3 regions of the Gordonia iterans genome follow, and region 1 is predicted to be linked to each of the others. Evidence: predicted binding sites of a transcription regulator. Region 1 holds the regulator's gene; each other region holds the start of a gene.
What was found. Region 1 encodes LexA, which represses DNA repair genes until DNA is damaged. Its sites were predicted from a motif close to CGAACANNTGTTCG; they were not measured.

Region 1 (4,187 bases):
CCGGGAACTCGGCGTCATCACCGGAATCAGCCTGTCGCCCCGAGACTTCCGCACAGATTCGCTGCCGCCGCACCTGCGCGTGCATTTCGCGGTCAGCGACCCCGACGGTCACATCGTCGCGCGCAGCGACAGCCTGGAAGAGCTGCGCCGCCTCGGCTCGGACGAGCGTCGTCCGCCGAGCCAGGCGCCGGTGCACACCCGCTGGACCGGGGACGGCATCGGCACTCTCGCGGATCAGCACGACGCGGTCGTCGCAGGACAGCCCGTGGTCACCTACCCCACGCTTCAGCGCGCCGGAGCCGGGGTCCGGGTCGTCGAGGTCACCTCGCCCTCGGCACGCGATGCCGGCATCCGCTCGGGTGTGCAGGCCCTGCTGGAGACCGCCATCCCGCCACTGACCAAGAAGGTCGCGAGCGGACTGCCGCCCGCCGACCGCCTGGCGCTGAGCCAGAGCCCGTACGCCGATCCGCAGAGACTCTTCGCCGATTGCACCCGGCGGGCGATCGCCGACGCGCTCGCGGGCGAGAAGGACCTCGCCGCACTTCGGCGCCCGACCGAGTTCTCCGCCCTGGCCGAGCGACTCTCCCCGCAGATCCGCGCCGCGGCTCCGGAGTATTTTCAGCACGCCGTGTCGGCGCTCGCCGAGACGGCGGGTCTCCGCCACGAGATCGACCGGCACAGCGGGTCCGCCGCCGCCGACGATGTCGCCGATCAACTGGCCCACCTGGTGTTCGACGGCTTCGTCGCCGACACGCCACTCGTCCATCTACGGCGATTGGCCCGCTATCTCGCTGCTGCACGCGCGCGGTTGGCGGCCCTACCGGGATCGGCGGCCCGCGACAATGCGGGACTCGACACCGTCGATCGCGTCATCGCCCATTGGAATCAGCGGCTCGCCCAGCTGCCGGAGGTCCGTCACGATGCCCTCAACGAGATGGCGCACTGGATGATCGAGGAACTACGAGTCAGCTTGTTCGCTCAGCAGCTCGGCACCGCTGGACCGATCTCCGAGAAACGCGTGGTGAAGGCGCTCGACGCGTTCACCTGACGCTCTCCACGATTCAGGCGACGGGGTCACGGTCCTTGCGCAGCTCGTCGATCTCGCGCTGGAAGTCTTCGGCCGACTCGAACGACCGGTACACCGATGCGAAACGCAGATACGCGACCTCGTCGAGTTCACGCAACGGCCCCAGGATGGCCAGGCCCACCTCGTTGCTCGGGACCTCCGCCGAACCCGAGGAGCGCACGGTGTCCTCGACGGCCTCAGCGAGCTTGGCGAGCTTGTCTTCGTCGACATGCCGACCCTGGCACGCCCGGCGCACGCCCTTCATCACCTTCTCACGAGAGAAGGGTTCGGTGACCCCGTTGCGTTTGACCACGGCGAGTACCGCCGACTCGACGGTCGTGAAACGGCGCCCGCATTCGCTGCAGGACCGTCGCCTGCGGATCGCCATACCGTCGTCCGACGCGCGCGAATCAACCACTCGGGTGTCGTCGTTCTTGCAGAACGGGCATCGCATGCACTCAGGGTACCTGCCCGTCCACCGCAGTACTCGGCCGCTCACCGTCTCACCCTTAGCGGTAGGCAGGCACCAGCAGAGCCTGCCCGGGGCGCAGCCCGGCGGTCTGAAGATCGTTCAGCTCGCGCACGGTGGCGATCACCGCTGCGGTCGGCTCCTCGGGGGCGATGCGCGCAGCAAGTGCCGCCAGCGACTCGCCGCTGCGCACGTGCACCACCTCGGTCGCAGCGGGTGCACCGGTCGCCGCGTCCGAGTAGTCCTCGCCGACCACGCCGAGCACTGCCACGACGACCGCACAGCCGACCCCCAGAAGCAAGCCGGCGGCCCAGCGCCGGCGACGCGCGATCGCCGGGGCGACCGCGCTGTGCTCGACGAGGCCGCGGTGACGCGCGCGGCGCGACCGCTCCGAGCGGCGGCTGTTCGAACGACCGCTCTTCGGACTCCCGGTGGTCGAACGGCCGGTGTTCGAACGGCTGCCGGAAACGTCGTGGGCACCGCCCGGGTGTCCTGTACCGCTCGTCCGAATCGGAGTGTTCGCGCTCAGCCGCACGGCGCGCCGGTGCGTCTGGGGACTGCGACCGGTGGTCAGGCAGCCCGCGGATTCAGTGCCCCAGGACTCGGTGGAACGGCTCAGCACCACCGGAACATCGCAGGTCATCGGGCTCGCGTCGCAGTGCGCTGCGCGCTCCTGGCCGGTGCGGTCCGCGCGGGTCTTCAGCGACTCGGTCATCGAAACTCCCATCGTTCGTGTGTTCGAAGAACTCTTGTTCGACAGTTAACACCACGGGTCCGACAAAAGTCGCGACACGTCGAACAAATGTTTGAGTTCTGTGACCTACTCGACTAAATTGTGAACCGACCGTACGAGAATCAAGCACGAGGAAAGGACCGGCGATGACCGACGGACCCAAGAGCCTGTCGAAGGTCGACCCACACCTGTCGACCGCGACCCTGGAGGCCTCGCTGACCCAGCGGCAGCGCGAAGTCCTCGAGTACATCCGTTCGTCCGTGCGGGAACGCGGCTACCCGCCGAGCATTCGGGAGATCGGTGAGGCCGTCGGCCTCACCTCAACCTCGTCCGTGGCGCACCAGCTGCGCACCCTCGAGCGGCGGGGGCTGCTCAAGCGTGACCCGCACCGGCCCCGTGCGGTGAACGTGCGCGACGATCAGCGCACCCCGCCTCCGGGCGCCGATGCCACGGCCGAGCCCGATCGCCCCTCGGCCGCCTATGTCCCCGTGCTCGGCCGGATCGCCGCCGGCGGTCCGATCCTGGCCGAAGAGGCGGTCGAAGACGTCTTCCCGCTGCCCCGGGAACTGGTCGGCGAGGGCTCGCTCTTCCTGCTGCGAGTGGTCGGCGAGTCGATGATCGACGCAGCCATCTGCGACGGCGACTGGGTGGTGGTCCGCCAGCAGAACGTCGCCGAGAACGGCGACATCGTCGCCGCCATGATCGACGGCGAGGCCACGGTCAAGACCTTCAAGCGGGTCGACGGTCACGTCTGGCTGATGCCGCACAACGAACACTTCGAGCCCATCCCCGGCGACGACGCCGCGGTCCTCGGCAAGGTCGTGAGCGTACTGCGCCGCGTCTGAGCGAGTTCGGAACCGTCAACCGAGGACGGCGCGAGCGGCGTCGCGCGCCCCCGCGGCGCTGTCGGCGGCGACCGCCGCCCTCGCCGCGGCCCGACACTGATCGAGCGTCACCGATCCGAGCTTGAGTCCGACGGCGGGCGCCGCCGCCGGAGCCGAAGAGAGCGATGTGACCCCCAGGCCGACCAGAACGCACGCCAGCAGCGGATCGGCCGCCGCTTCACCGCAGACGCCCACTGGCTTGTCTTGCGCTGTCCCCGCTGCTCCGACGCGCTCGATGAGGGCCAGCACAGCCGGCTGCCAGGGATCGGTGAGCGCGGCCAGCTCCGGCGACATCCTGTCTGCGGCCATCGTGTACTGCGTCAGATCGTTGGTGCCGACCGACACGAAGTCGACCTCGGCCAGGATCTGATCGGCCTGCACCGCCGCCGAGGGGACCTCCACCATGACTCCCGGGACCAGCCCTCGCTCGCGGACCAGTGCTGCGAACTCGCGGGCTTCGGCGACGGTGGCGATCATCGGCGCCATCACCCAGGGTGCAGCCGTCGCAGCCGCTGCGGCCGCGGCGATCGCGTCGAGCTGATGGATGCGGATCTCCGGGTGCGGCGTGGCGATGCGGTTGCCGCGCACCCCCATCGCCGGATTGGCCTCATCCGGATGGTTCACGAACTTAAGCGGCTTGTCCGACCCGGCGTCGAGCGTCCGGATCACCACTTTGTCACCGTCGAACGCGTCGATCACCGCTCGGTAGAGAGCAGTCTGTTCGTCGACGCTCGGCTCGTCCCCGCGATCGAGAAACGCGAGCTCGGTTCGGAACAGGCCCACACCCTCCAAGACCCCCGGTTCGGCGGCGGCCCGGGCGGAGGGTCCGTCGGCGACGTTGGCGAGGATCAGCACGCGGTGACCGTCGGACGTCTGCCCCGGCCCCTTCCACGCCGAGGCGGCCGCGGCCGCCTCTCGCGCCTTCGCCACCGCTGCGGCGACCTCCTCGACGTCCGGGTCGAGACCGACGACGCCACGCTCACCGTCGACGAAAGCCGTGCCCCCGGTCGGAATCCGGTCGAGTTCGGCGATCGC
Region 2 (4,187 bases), 1.2 Mb from region 1:
ATCCGCCGATTCCAGCTCGACGCCGGCCTGATCTATCCGCGCGGCCTGGACACCTCCGGCACCGTCGTCACGCCTCTGTACGACGAGAAGCTGGCGCTGGTCGGGGTGCTAGGGCTGCTCGGCGACGACCCCGTCCCGTCGTGGCCGACGATCGCCGGGCTGCCGCTGTGCCTGTTGCAGCGCGGCATGCGCGGACGGGATCTGCTCGACGAAACCGTCGCCGCGCACGACGTCCAGCTCGATCCCCGGATCGAGACCGATTCCATCGCCGGACTGATCGCGCTCGTCCGGACCGGACGCTGGGCGACGATCGTTCCGAGGACCTGGGTGCCCGAGACTGAGTCCGAGGGTCTCCGCTGCGTCCTGCTGGCCGTGGCCGGGGCACACGTCGCACTCGTCCGAGCCGACGCCGAGCCCGCCTCGGTGCTCACCGCCGCGTTCGAGCGGGAGGTCCGGGACGCACGGGCGGTTCACTCATAGCTTTGCGGCACTAGTGTCGGAGCCATGACATTCGACGGGTTCAGCGAGGCCGCGTTCGACTTCTACGACGATCTGGAGGTCGACAACTCGAAGGTCTTCTGGGAGGCGAACAAGGGTGTCTACGCGTCGGCGGTGCGCGCCCCCATGGTCGCGCTCACCGAGGTGCTCGCCGACGAGTTCGGTCCCGCCAAGATCTTCCGGCCACACCGCGACGTCCGGTTCAGCAAGGACAAGACCCCGTACAAGACGCATCAGGGGGCCTTCGTGGCGTCCGCACCGGCGACCGGCTACTACGTCGAGATCGCCGCGCCCGGCTTCCGCGTCGGCGGCGGATTCTACGACGCGACCGCCGACCGACTCGCCGCGATCCGCACCGCGATCGACCACCCCAAGCACGGTGCCGAGTTGGCGAAGATCCTCGACCGGCTCACCGAGGAAGGCTGGGAGATCGGCGGCGACCGCCTCAAGACCGCGCCCCGCGGTTGGGCCAGGGACCACCCCCGGATCGACCTGCTCCGGTACAAGTCGATCACCGCGATGCGCGACTACGGCTTCGACGGCGTGATCCACACCCCCGCCCTCGCCGACAAGATCCGCGCGGACTGGCGCCGGGTGACCCCGCTGATCGACTGGGCCACCCGCTACGGCCAGGTCTGACCAGCAGCCGCGCTCAGTACGGGGGTGGGGTGTCGTCGTCGAACATCGGCGCGATGATGTTCACCGAACTGCTCTGGGCGGCCCGACGATGCTCGGCACGCAACCGCATCCGGTAGGCGTGTTTGGCCTCGAGCCGGGTGCTCGTGCGCATCGGTTCCTCACCCGCGACGGGCACACCGGGCACCAGCGGCTCGCCGTGCGTGCACGGGATCAGCCCCAGATCGGGCAGCAGCCACGTGTTGAGGGCCTGACTACGCACGGTGAACCCCTCCGGGGTACTCACCTCGGTCCAGATCACTCCGTGCGCATCGATCACCTGATCATCGAGCCACCCCTCACCGAAAGTCTTGATCAGATGATGGAACTCGCACTTCGGATTGAGGTTGCAGAAACACGTCGCCCCACCCGCCGCCGGATCGGCATGATTGTATTCACACACATGATCCAGATCGCACCGCCACGCCTGCCGACTACACCCCGGCCAGGTGCACTGACCGAACAACGTACGCACCGCCACCTCACACGCCGCGGTCGGCCGATACCGATCCGCGGCCCGCGCGGTGGCCTTACTCAGCTCGGCCAGATCGAGCGTGCGGACCGCGACGTCCTCACGCGCGACGATGTCGCGCACCAAGCCGGCGTCGATGGCGCCGTAGCCGTCGAGCACCCCCGGTTCATCCCCGCCCTCCAAAGTCGAACCGGGACACACCACATGCACCACCAGACGCGCACACCGCGCGTCGATCTCCTCCTGACTCAGGCGCGCGGCGCAATCATCGGCACCGCACGCACACGTGAACGCCACCCCTTTCAACCGCGCCAACGCCGCCGCACTGCGCCGGGCCGCCACGCTCCGCGGATCGTTCTCGCACACCCCCGCCGCAGTAGCCTCGACCCCGGCCTCGGCCTGCGCGACGTCCTCACACGAACCGGTGATCGCGATCGTCGCCATGTCCCCACCGACCGGAAACGACTGCACACGCTCAGCGGCCCTGGCCTGTTCACGGTCCCGCCGCGCACCCTCGGGATCGATCCGCCGCACCACCGACCGCGCCGTCTTCTGCGCACGAGAGTTCGACACCGCCCCCAGCTCCCGCAACGCCTGCGCGAGCGTCAGGTCGATCAACGCCAGCAACTCCCGATCAGTCACCGCCGCAGTCTCGAACACCAACAAACTGAAGGTCTGCACCGACACCACCCCGTCCCGCAACAGCTCACCGCAGTGCGGAATACGATCACGCGCCGCCTCAGCCCGATCGACCATCGCCTGCGCGCCCCCGCTACCGACCGACAACCCGACCTGCACACGCGCCGCCACCATCGTCCGCGGCTCCAACACACGATGCGCCTCACGATCGGCGTCCGCATCAGCAGCCCAACCCACCGCCAGATCCACCATCTCCGCGATCGCCATATACCGGCGCCACATCAGATACGACTCCCCCGCCCGCGTATCACACACCACCCGCAGAAAAGCGTTCATCTGATCCGGCTCCGCCAACCCCTCCGAGACCGGCCCGATCCCCACCGCCGACAAATCCATCGCCGGCCACGCCGTCGTCCCCCCACTCATCCCCAACACCCCCGAATCGCTCGTATGTTCGATCGAGAACAGTATGCCTCAGGGGTAGGACAGAAACGCGCTCCCGGGATGCCTACCTGCCGGCACCCCATCTGATCGGGGAGAAGACCGGATCACCGGGCGCGGTCGACGTATCGTCGAGGTGGTCAGCACACACCAGGCGAACGGCACCGCGCGTGACACACCCCGATCAGAGCGACCGCCCCGAACTGGAGACCGTCGCCTCGCACGACGACGTCGCCGACTTCGGCATTCCGGTCTCCCTCGACGAGATCGGTGCGACCGTCGCCGTCGAACGCGAATTCCTCACCGCCCTCGTGTGGGCGCCCGGCGAACTGACGACGAGCATCGTCCGCGCGCTGGTCGGCGACGGCCGGCTCGCGGCGCACGCACCGCTTTTCTATCTGCCCGGGCACGGCGAGGTGTTCCGCCTCGTCGTCGAGTCCGTCGACGCCGCCGCACCGCTCGCGCCCGCCGATCTCGCACGACACTTCACCGATCCGAGAGCCACCGCCCCGTTCCGCAACCTCCTGATGGAGATCGCCTCGCCGAACCCCGCGGGCCCGTGGCCGCTGCCCACCGACGCGGACCTGCCGGCCCTGGCACAGGCCGTCGTCGACCAGTGGCATCGGCGCGGGTACCAAGCCCTCCTGGAGCGGATGGGCACCGTGCTCGCCGAGGAGCGGAACGACGACCTCGGCGCGCACTGGGAGGCGCTGAGCCTCCACCAGCGCACCGCGGAGCGCACTCGCGCCGCAGTGCTCGATGCGCTCGGCGGGCTGACCGTCGACCCGGCTCCGTCGTAGCGGACGCGACCGGTCCCCGGCTTACGCGCTGACCGAACCCGCGGCGTTCTTGGCCCACCGGTAGTCGGCCTTGCCTGCGGGGGTGCGTCGCACCTCGTCGACCACCACGATGGTGCGCGGCACCTTGTAGCCGGCGAGCGTCCCTCGGCAGAATTCCTGCAGTTCGTCGAGCGTCGGTTCGACGGCCCCCTCGGCGACCTGCACCACCGCAGCCACCCGCTGGCCGTACTTCGGGTCGTCGATCGGCACGACGAGGGCGTCGGCGACGGCCGGGTGCCCGTGGAGTGCGGCCTCCACCTCCTCGGCGTACACCTTCTCGCCGCCGGTGTTGATGCACTGGCTGCCGCGGCCGAGGAACACGATGTTGCCCTCCTCGTCGACGTATCCCATATCGCCGAGGACGGAGATCCGCGTCCCGTCCTCCATGGTCGGGAAGGTGCGCGCCGTCTTCTCCGGATCCTTGTAGTAGCCCTGCGGGATGTTGCCGACGCGCGCGATGTATCCGACCTCGTTCGGGGTGGTGATGCGGTGGAACCTCTCGTCCACCACCATCATCCGGTCGGTCGGCGGCACCTTCATGTTGCCGTTCTCGTCCATCATGATCTCGCCGTCGTTGCCGGATTCGGAGGCACCGAAGTTGTCGCGCAGCACCAGCTCGGGCT
Region 3 (4,187 bases), 690 kb from region 1:
TTGCCGGTGCCGCAAGCGGTGAGCGTGAATGTGAGCGCGGCGGCGGTGAACGCGGCAGCGGCGGTGGTGAGGGTGCGCAAAGCGACCCGCCTTCCATGTCTCGTGGAATCGGTCCACGTCGCGGCCGGTCTCCTGGCTACGCAGGGTCTGCCGGGGACGACACCTTCCCGGGCGCGGTGTGCGCCCAGTGGCTGGGGCGGTGCCCCGTTGTCGTGCCCGGACCTGCTCACAGTGGCGAGAACCGCGCCGGCTTTCCACCGGACTTCCCGAACACCGCGACGTCGCGAGAATGGTACCGCGGACCGGCTGGACCGATGGCCGGGCCCGGCAGCCGGTGACACACTGGAGGGCATGATCCTCATCGTCGCGAAATTCAAGGTCAAGCCCGAGCACGCCGACGACTGGCCGGAGCTGTCCCGGGAGTTCACCGAGGCCACCCGCGCCGAACCGGGGAATCTGTGGTTCGACTGGTCGCGCAGCGTCGACGATCCGCACGAGTACGTGCTGGTCGAAGCATTCCAGGACGACGCCGCCGAGGCGCACGTCACCAGCGACCACTTCCGCAAGGCCCAGCGGGAGCTGCCGCCGCTGCTGCAGGAGACCCCGCGGGCGCGCAATGTGCAACTGGACCGCGACGAGTGGGACGCGCTCGGCGAACTGGCCGTCGAGTGAGTCGACCTGGCGGTGCGTGACCCGTCCCGACGCGGTGGGTGTCGTCCGATTCCCCACGGGCCCGGGGAGCGGCTCGCGCGGGGCGGAGATGGGCGTCATCTCACCACACGTCATCTCACAGCACGTCCCCGGCGCCGTACCGGACGTGTGTGGCGCGAGCCGCTCGGGACCGCGAGCTGTATGGAGTTCTCAAGTAACGCACAGCGCCGGGGAGTTCCGGCACTTGTTCAGGTGGTCTCGGGGCTCGCACCGATGGCGAGAGTCGTTGTCGGACAGTGGCGTCAGGTCGTCGTGCAGGACCTACCCGTGGTCAGGCGGCACCGGGCAGCAGAGTGAGTGTTCGTCGGCTGTTCGAGGGGATCGGTTCCGTTCTCTGTTTCGGATGGTCGGGGTCGGCGGGCGGGACGAACCAGGGGTGACGGTCGTGGCCGATGAACACCTGCCAGCCTCCGTGGTGGATCAGGGTGTGGTGCCGTCGGCAGAGCAGCACCCCATTGTCCAGACACGTCGGCCCGCCGTTCTCCCAGTGCTCGGCGTGGTGGGCGTCGCACCAGCTCGGTGGGAGTCCGCACCCCGGGAAAGCGCATCCGTGATCACGGATAGCCAGGGCTTTGCGTAGACCAGGAGGGAAGAGACGCTTCTCGCGTCCGACGTTCAGCGGGACTCCGTGCTCGTCGAGCAGCGCGAGCGCGACTGACGCGTCGCACATCACCAGCTCGGCCGTGCGCGCCGAGACCGGTCCGCTGAATCCGAGCGACGGCACCCCGGTGACATCAGCGTCGAGGTCGGCCCTCGGCAGACGGACACTCTGATCGCCCTCGGGCCGAGCGACGGCGTCGACCAGCCGTCCGTCGGCCACGACCGCGGCCGGCACAGTGAGCGTGACGTGCGGGAGCACCCCGCCGGACTCGGGCCGATCCGAGTGCGAGAGAAAGGTCCGCACGATGTGGGTGAAGGCGTCCGCGCGCCGCCGCTTGGCTGAGCGCTTGTCTTCCGATCCGTCGGGCTCGGGAACGGGCCGGGTCAGCGGATCGAGAGCGGCACTGAGTTCTTCGCCGGCGACCACGTCGAGGTCGACGGTCACCGCGACGCGACCGTCGTCGGTCCGGTCGAGTGTCATCGCGTTGAGGTCGTCCCGTTCGGCGACCGGCACCTGCCCGTCGTCGCCGGTCGCCGGGGCCAGGCGGATAGCCCAGGCATGTGCCTTCTCCTTCACCCGTGCGGGTGTCGTCTGCACCAGCAGCGAATGTAGGACTCTGCTTCTGTCGTCCTCGGACAGGACCGCGCGGTCGTCGACATGGTCCAAGCCCGTGACGACGGCGTCGCCCAACTCGGCCGACACCGCTCCGTCTCGCATTCCGCGGGTCACGGCGCCGACGGTGGTGTCGCCGCAGGCTCGTCCGAGGCGTGCCGCCCGATACGCGACTGCGGGGGCGGCCCCGAGTTCGGTCAGGATCCCCACCGCCGAGCGGACGTGCTTGCGCGCGGGGAGGCCGACGCGCTCGATCGTGGCAGCCCCTCGGGCGAGTGCGTGATCGACGGTGTTGCGCAGCCGCAGCAGTGCCGCGGTGACGGCGAGGAGCTCGCCGTCGTCATCGACGGGTCTGGCCGCATCGAAGAAGTCCGCCAGGTTCGGCTCGTGTGTGGCGGTCGGGGTCACGTCGTCGGCCAGCAGGTCGGCGATCGTGATGAGTGCGACTGAGTCCATCGGAGGCACCTCCCGGGTGTGGTCGAAGGAACAACGTTTCGGCTGGTCGAGCGTGCCTACGTCGATCGGAGACAGCCACTCAGTATTCGAACTTATGTTCGTACTGAGTAATGTACGGCACCCCTCCGACAAATCCGGATCAGGAGAGGGCGCCGACAAAACGCGAACGGCTGCGCCGGCGATCGAAAGGATCGGCCGGCGCAGCCGTCGGTGCGGTGTGGGCGTCAGCTGGTCGGCGCCGAGCTCTTGAGGGTGAAGGCGTCGATCACCTCGACGACGCCGACGACGATCAACAGGATGCCGGTGACCAGGGCGAGCGTCGCGATCGACGTGACCGGGCTGACGATCAGGATCACGCCCGCGACCACCGTGACGATCGACAGGAGGATGCCCGCCGCGCGTCCGGGCAGCCCGGCTGAGCCGACGTAGAGCGAGAAGCCGGCGATGCCGCGGAAGATCCAGCTGATACCGATCCAGATCGCGAGCAGGATCAGCGACTCGCCGATGTTCCGCAGCGCGAAGATGCCGAGGATGAACGAGAGTGCACCCGACACGAACGTGAGGAAGCGCCACCAGCCGCTCGCATCCGGGGCGCCGAAGGTCGCGATCACCTGGAAGATGCCGGAGATCACGAGGTAGATGCCGAACAGGATCGCGACGACGGCCAGGGTCTTGCCCGGCCAGACCAGCACGATGATGCCCAGAATGATCGACACGATGCCGATGCCGAGCAAGCTCTTCCAGGTGCGGTCGACGATGTGATCCACGCCGTCGAGCAGTGTGCTGCCCAATGAATTGCCGGATGTCATTCTCTCCCCTTGGTTTTGGTGTCTCCGAACGCACCGCGCACCCGGAGTTGTGCTGACCATACCGCTCGGCGGGCGGCCTCACGAGAGTTCGAATCAGGCGTCGCGCGAACCTGCGAGCACAGGGTTACCGTGGTGGTATGTCCGGAATCGGCGCCTTCGAGGTGGCGGGGGGTCCGGGCCGGGACCGACGTCGGTACCTGGCGGCGCTGTTCGTCGTTCTGCTGCTCGTGAGTATGCCCGCCTGCCTGGTGAAGGTCGTGCACGACGGCGGGTCGGCGGCGCCGGCCGTGCGAAGCCTGGTGGCCGAGGCCGGAGAACGCTTGGACGCTGTGCAGGCGTGGGCCCAGGCACGACGAGCCCGCGTCTCGCTGGTGCTCGTCGATCGTGCGACCGGTGAACGTGTCGGTCTCGATGAGAACGAGCAACTGCTGACCGCGTCGGTGGCGAAGCTCTTCATCGCATCTCGGGCGGCGTTTCTGGCCGCCACGGGCGAACGGGCCGTCACCGTGGACGACGACGCACTGCTCGGGCCGATGCTGTCGGCGTCCGACGGCGTCGCCGCCACCGTGCTCTGGGGCCGACTGGGCGGGCCTGCGCTGGTCGGGGCAGTCGCACATCGGTTCGGGCTGACCAGCACGGCCGCGTCGCCGGACGGGCGGTGGCCGCACACGCGCACCACCGCGTCCGACCTCGCCGGCTTCTACGCGCATCTGCTCGGCGAACGGGACTCGTGGACGGACCGGATCCTTGGTCACCTCGAAGCCTGGACCGACGTGGGCGCCGACGGCTACGACCAGCGGTTCGGACTCGCGGCGGTGCTCGGTCGTGCGGAATTGGCCGCGCTGAAGCAGGGCTGGATGTGCTGTGTCGCGGATCGGTGGATCCATCTGACGACGGGTGCGTTCGGTCCCGATGGCCGCTACGTCCTCGCGGTGCACGTCGCCGAGGACGTGCAGTACACAGACGGCACCGTCGAGCTTCCGCAGACTTCCGAGGGC

Region 2: the regulator LexA is predicted to act here: its motif matches at 2,728-2,741, upstream of C6V83_RS04185 (DUF222 domain-containing protein).
Region 3: the regulator LexA is predicted to act here: its motif matches at 2,468-2,481, upstream of C6V83_RS06645 (HNH endonuclease signature motif containing protein).

What each region holds. Positions count from the first base shown of each region.
Region 1 covers NZ_CP027433.1:2,094,208-2,098,394, reverse strand. The annotation lists gene hrpA (ATP-dependent RNA helicase HrpA) at 1-1,048, shown strand, start outside; gene nrdR (transcriptional regulator NrdR) at 1,062-1,520, opposite strand; gene C6V83_RS18720 (LysM peptidoglycan-binding domain-containing protein) at 1,576-2,250, opposite strand; gene lexA (transcriptional repressor LexA) at 2,415-3,113, shown strand; gene C6V83_RS09605 (putative PEP-binding protein) at 3,129-4,187, opposite strand, start outside.
Region 2 covers NZ_CP027433.1:908,547-912,733, reverse strand. The annotation lists gene C6V83_RS04195 (LysR family transcriptional regulator substrate-binding protein) at 1-480, shown strand, start outside; gene C6V83_RS04190 (DUF2461 domain-containing protein) at 505-1,137, shown strand; gene C6V83_RS04185 (DUF222 domain-containing protein) at 1,151-2,710, opposite strand; gene C6V83_RS04180 (hypothetical protein) at 2,896-3,525, shown strand; gene C6V83_RS04175 (AMP-binding protein) at 3,547-4,187, opposite strand, start outside.
Region 3 covers NZ_CP027433.1:1,404,486-1,408,672, forward strand. The annotation lists gene C6V83_RS06635 (ABC transporter substrate-binding protein) at 1-80, opposite strand, end outside; cobalamin riboswitch at 106-293, opposite strand; gene C6V83_RS06640 (putative quinol monooxygenase) at 352-672, shown strand; gene C6V83_RS06645 (HNH endonuclease signature motif containing protein) at 983-2,380, opposite strand; gene C6V83_RS06650 (HdeD family acid-resistance protein) at 2,605-3,189, opposite strand; gene C6V83_RS06655 (serine hydrolase) at 3,327-4,187, shown strand, end outside.